DNA from 2 places in the Bacillus sp. SIMBA_154 genome. Region 1 is predicted to be linked to the other one. Evidence: riboswitches for the same ligand, from Rfam matches in the RefSeq annotation. Region 1 holds a riboswitch; the other holds the start of a gene.
The links. A riboswitch is a leader RNA that binds a small molecule or an ion and turns the genes downstream of it on or off. The one in region 1 is predicted to bind glycine.
Positions count from the first base shown of each region.

Region 2: it holds a riboswitch for glycine, as region 1 does, so the genes downstream of both, R0K30_RS12610 (amino acid permease) here and gcvT (glycine cleavage system aminomethyltransferase GcvT) in region 1, are expected to answer to the same signal.

Region 1 is NZ_JAWJBV010000001.1:107,450-110,610, forward strand. Features, by position in the region: gene R0K30_RS00630 (DEAD/DEAH box helicase) at 1-1,212, opposite strand, end outside; glycine riboswitch at 1,463-1,570, shown strand; glycine riboswitch at 1,574-1,670, shown strand; gene gcvT (glycine cleavage system aminomethyltransferase GcvT) at 1,776-2,873, shown strand; gene gcvPA (aminomethyl-transferring glycine dehydrogenase subunit GcvPA) at 2,890-3,161, shown strand, end outside.
Region 2 is NZ_JAWJBV010000008.1:53,715-56,875, forward strand. Features, by position in the region: gene R0K30_RS12605 (DUF3169 family protein) at 1-121, shown strand, start outside; gene R0K30_RS12610 (amino acid permease) at 170-1,516, opposite strand; glycine riboswitch at 1,679-1,758, opposite strand; gene R0K30_RS12615 (LacI family DNA-binding transcriptional regulator) at 2,033-3,055, shown strand.

The DNA.
Region 1 (3,161 bases):
CTTAAAGCCGCCTCGAAAAGGAACCGAGCTAATGCCGTTTTGCTGAAGAAACCATTGTAAATAAATTTGTGTCGCACGATATTCAGTGAAAATAATCACTTTCTCATTTAACTGCTGAATGAGTTTGACGACTTCCAGCGCCTTTGAATTTTGCTCGACTTGGTTGATTTTCTCCATGATTTGCGCAATGGCAGAAGATCCTAAAATGTGTTTTTCTTCTTCCTGCATTTTTTTAATCGTCATATAGACCGCCTCGCGGCTTGAGCAGCATTCCCGTTCCAAGGTCATGATTGAAAACATGTGCTTTGTATAAGCTGGATTCTCTTTCAGCTTGCAGATTTCATCATATAACGCTTGCTCTGTCGGAGAGAAATGAATGGAAATCGTCTTGACATGCCGTTTTGACCACTCGATGCCAGTGTCTTCTCTTCGGTTACGAATCATCACTTTATTGATTAGCTGTTTCAATCGATCATGATCTTCAAGCTGCAAGTCCTTTTTGGCAAAAACATCTTTAAACTGATGTTCATTCCCAAGATGGCCCGGCTTCAGAAGGGAAACGAGATTGAAAATTTCTCCGATTCGGTTTTGAATAGGCGTAGCTGTAAGCAGGAGGCAGAACTTCTTATTTAGATTTCTCACAAATTCATAGTTTTTCGTTTTATTGTTTTTCAGTTTGTGTGCTTCATCAATAATGACCATATCGTAGGCGATAGATAAAATCGTGTCTCGATGCGGCTGTCTTTTGGCTGTATCAATTGAGGAAACTACGACGTCACACTGCTCCCACACATAGCTTTTTTTTTGTTCGACAGCATCAATGTAAAATTTCGTCCGCAGCTCCTGCACCCATTGAGACACAAGGGAGGCGGGGACGAGAATGAGAATTTTTTTGGCAAGTCCACGAATCATGTATTCTTTGATAATGAGCCCTGCTTCTACAGTTTTCCCAAGTCCCACTTCATCTGCTAGAATGGCTTTCCCGTTCATCTCTTCTACGACTCTTCTGGCTACTTCGAGCTGGTGTTTTAAAGGAGTGAAGTCAGGTAGGTGCGTAGGAGCTTGCAAACCCTCGAATGAATCAATCGCCGTGACTTTCTGAACCTGCGTCGCTAATCGGTACATATCCCAGTTCGCCCAGGGACCGTCTGCTGAAAGCCGCTGCTGAAATTCACTTACCCATTCTTGATCAAAAATCGTTTGAATATTCAATGTCATCGCCTGCCTTTCTAGTCGGTTTATAATAAAATCGTTCTGTTTTTAAACGCTTCATTTTTTGAGAGATCTTTAAAAGACTATATATTTCAATAAAAGCGAACGATACTGAACATTTATTTTAAAAATGTTAATGATTTTTCTGTTGCTCTTGATCCATTTCTAATGGTAGGATGTTGGTAAGTGATCTAGAAAATAAGTCACCCATTTTGATAGTATGTCCAATAAATGTGAAGAATATGAGCGGATGATGGTATGGGGAGAGACTTGGCGGTTATTTTGCACTGGCAGGCGCCGAAGGAGCAAGCTGAATTGATTCAGTGAATCTCTCAGGCAAAAGTACTCTTACCGGACGCAACTCTGGAGAGTGTTTGCTCATTGTTTTTTTAGCAAACCACCAAAGGGGAAAACGCACAATGATGTTGTGCTGTAAACTTTCAGGTGCAAGGACAGAGACTTCTTTTTGATAAAAAGGGAGCTCTCTGTCCTTTTTTGCTGTGATTTTTTTCTGAAAATTCAGCTTGTGATCTGCACTGTAAGAAAAAAGGGGGAAACGATTGATGTTGAAACGAACACCGCTTTTTCATGCGTATGAAACGTTTGGCGCAAAAACCATTGACTTCGGGGGCTGGGAATTACCTGTCCAGTTTTCTTCCATTAAAGAAGAACATGAAGCTGTTCGAACAAAAGCAGGGCTTTTTGATGTGTCTCACATGGGTGAGGTGGAAGTCAAAGGTCAAGATGCCCTTCCTTTTTTACAAAAGCTATTAACCAATGATCTGTCTAAGCTGACGGATGGTAAGGCACTATATACAGCCATGTGTTATGAAGATGGCGGGACTGTGGATGACCTGCTCGTCTATCAAAAAGAAAAGAACAACTATTTGCTTGTCATTAATGCATCAAATATCGAAAAAGATGTGGATTGGCTGCTCAAGCATCAAGGTGAAGATGACGTATTGATCAAAAACGTCTCTGATCAAATCGCCTTGCTAGCACTTCAAGGACCTCTTGCTGCTGACATCATCAAGGATGTGGCGGACGAAGAGGTGACATCTCTCAAGCCATTTACGTTTTTATCACAAGCTGAGGTCGCTCAAAAAGAGGTGCTTGTTTCAAGAACTGGCTACACAGGAGAAGACGGCTTTGAAATCTACTGCCAGTCAGAAGATGCCGTTCACATTTGGTCGGCTTTATTAAAAGCGGGCCAGCCTAAAGGGTTAATGCCGTGCGGGCTCGGTGCACGTGACACCTTGAGATTTGAAGCAAGACTTCCGCTTTATGGTCAGGAGCTCACAAAGGATATTTCCCCATTAGAGGGCGGGATTGGTTTTGCTGTGAAAATGGATAAAGAAGCTAATTTTATTGGGAAAGAAGCGCTCAAAAAGCAAAAAGAAGAAGGAGCGAAGCGGAAGCTTGTCGGCATTGAAATGATTGATAAAGGGATTCCGCGTACAGACTATCCGGTCTTTTCAGGAGAGAAGCAGATTGGAATTGTCACAACGGGTACACAATCTCCAACGTTAAAGAAAAATATCGGGCTTGCTTTGATCGAAACATCAGAGGCGCAGCTTCAGGCAGAGGTGGAAGTACAAGTTCGTAAAAAACGTCTAAAAGCCAAAATCGTCGCCACACCATTTTATAAAAGAGCCAAATAACGAGGGGGAATAGAGGATGAAGCACAGGTATTTGCCGCAAACAGAGCAAGATCAAAAAGAAATGCTGGATGTCATCGGCGTTCAGTCGATTGATGAGCTTTTTTCAGATATCCCAGAGAAAGTACGATTCAAAGGGGCATACAACATCAAAGAAGCCGCATCTGAAACAGAGCTTGTGCGGGAATTATCTCGCTTAGCTGCAAAGAATAAGGATACTGTTTCCTATTCATCGTTTCTTGGTGCTGGTGTGTATGATCATTATCAGCCTGTCATTGTCGATCACGTCAT
Region 2 (3,161 bases), on a different contig from region 1:
GTTTATTCTCATTGTATATTCCCTTGGAGCGAATCACTCTCAGCTCTTCTCGATCATGATCATAGGACTTGTTTTGATCATTCTGAATGCAAATTACATGTTGAAGATTAGAAATCGTTAAATGGTAAAAAGCACAGCGCTATGAAAAGGCTGTGCTTTTTTTCATCCATTATGCAGCACGGCGTTTCTTTCGTGCATAAACCAAAAATAGAAATCCGAACCATACCGGTGTCAATAACAGCGCTGGACGTGTTGCGTCAGCGAAGAGCATGATCACGAGAATGGCGGCAAAAAGCACAAGAACACAAATATTCACAAAAGGTGTGAATGGCGCTTTAAAGGTAGATGCTGCATGCAGTTCAGGACGTGTTTTTTTATATTTCAGGTGACATATTAAAATAATACTCCATACCCAAATGAAACAAATGGCACTGATTGTTGTCACAATGCCAAAGGCTTGTTCAGGAATCAGCTTGCTTAAAAGAGCCCCGACAGATACCACGATCGTTGAAACAAATAGTGCATTGCTTGGGACAGCGTGTTTATTCAGACGGCCAAAGGAAGATGGTCCCTGTTTTTGATGACTGAGATTATACAAAATACGGCTCGTCGAGAACATGCCGCTATTACAAGCGGAAGCCGCAGAAGTCAGGACAACAAAATTAATGAGCCCCGCTGCTACTGGTATACCAATCAGTCCAAAGGTTTTCACAAAAGGACTTTCTGATGCACTGAGCTCGGTCCATGGGTTGATACATAATAAAACAAAGATCGCACCCACATAGAAAAATAGAATTCTTAATGGAATTTTATTAATCGCAGACGGAATGTTTTTTTGTGGATTCGCCGTTTCTGCTGCGGACACGCCAACAAGTTCCACTCCCACATACGCAAAAATCACCATCTGGAATGACAATAAGAAGCCTGTGACACCATTTGGAAATACCCCGCCATGTGACCAAAGGTTCGTGACCGTCACAGGCCCGGCATCTGTTTGAAAACCAATGATTAAAAGAACAACCCCAACGCCAATTAGCATTAGAATCGTAATGACTTTAATCAGTGCAAACCAAAATTCCATTTCTCCAAAAAGCTTCACTGTTAATAAATTAAACCCTAGTAAAATCAACAAACAAATGATTGCAGGAATCCATTGCGGAATGTCAAACCAATACTGCACATACACCCCGACCGCAATGACATCAGCCATCGCTGTCATAATCCAGCAAAACCAATACGTCCAGCCAGTTACAAAGGAAGCCCATGGGCCAAGATAGTCCTCTGCAATATCGGTTAATGACTGATAGCCTGTCTTCGATAAGAGCAATTCTCCAAGTGCCCTCATGACAAAAAAGATGGCCATTCCGACAATTAAATAAGCAAAAATAATCGACGGACCTGCCAATTGAATGGCCTTTCCAGAGCCTAAAAACAGCCCTGTTCCGATGGTTCCGCCTATTGCAATTAATTGAACATGACGGTTTGATAAATCTCGTTTTAATTCTTGTTGTGCCAATGTCAACGCCCTCCTCCGACACGATCCTATACTAAAATAATGAACCTTCAAAAAGTCCATAAAAAAAGAGATTGGATGCGCTCCAATCTCATGGTCATAAAAGAATAGCAAAATAGAGAAAAGCAATACATGGCATCATCCATGCATCACAAATACAATATTTCGTACTCTTCTGTCCTTTTGCCTGAGATTGTGAACCCTTCGGCGCCGCACATACATGCGGTCTCTCCAGAAGCTGCTCCTGCCATAGTGTGACCCACAGCAATCATAGCCTTCGTTATTTACTTAAAATGTTGCTATTTCTGAATAATTTTATATTTTACGCCTCTAGAAGAAAGCTGTCAATGGTAATCTTTTAAGATTTTATCCCTTCTCTACCTGATGCAATATGACTTCACTTCATCAACACCCCCTGATAAGGTATAATAAATCAAAAGATGTTCGGCTCGTTTGATGGAGAAATCCATCTTGACTATGAACCAAAGTTAGGCAATCCATTGAAGTTGGTGAAGACAAATGAAAAAATTGAACAAACAGCGTGTCACATTACAGGAAGTCGCCCGGCATGCCGGTGTCTCGACTTCAACGGCCTCACTCGTTGTTCGAAACAATCCTAGAATCTCTGAAGCCACTCGAACAAAAGTACTGCAATCCATGGAGGATTTAGGATACGTGTACGACCGCGTCGCTGCAAACATGCGGTCAAAAAGCTCCAATATTGTGGGTGTTATCGTCACGGACATTTCAAACACCTTTATTTCTGAGTTTTTAATCGGCGTGCAAACCACACTTGAATCACTTGGCTATACCGTTTTACTCGGTACAACCTTTGACAGTGTCGATAAGCAGGAACGGCTCATTTCCACAATGGTAGAGCACCGAGTTGGCGGGATTATTTTAAACCCAGCTTCGAAAAGCTCTACTAGGACGGTCAAACAGTTAAATCAAATTCGCACCCCAAAAGTGCTAGCAAACCGTGAATTAGCGGAAGTGCATTGTGACTATGTCGGCGCTGATTATGAACAAGGCGCTTGGATGGCGGTACATCACCTTCTTCAAAAAGGACATCGACGTATTGCCTTTTTAGGCGGCATCAAGTCCTCATCGACTTGGATTGAACGCATGAAAGGTTTCAAAAGAGCCCATGATGAGGCAAACCTGACGATTGATGAATCTCTTATTATCGATATGGAACCTACCCGTGAAGGCGGGAAAGAAGCCCTTACCCAAGTCATCGACCAGCCCGAGCCTCCTACTGCTATTTTTTGCTTTAGTGACTTAGTCGCGTTTGGGGTCATTCAGGAACTGACAGCACGTGACATCAAGCCTGGTGAAGACATCGATGTTGTTGGATTCGATAACATCCCTGAAGCTGAGATGTATCACCCGCCGCTCACCACTGTCTCATCATTCCCACGATCCATCGGAGTAAAAGCAGCGAACCTTTTATATCATAAAATGAACGAGCAGGATGAAGAGCTGCAGCGATTGATCCTAAAGCCTCAACTTCATATTAGAGAAACCTCTACATCATCATGAAAGGGAGAATTGCGTGCAGCAATTCTCTTTTTTTATTGATCAAGTCAACTATTTCTTTATTTCATTTTTCTTTTTTTACATCACAAAGTCATAAACTTGACACATT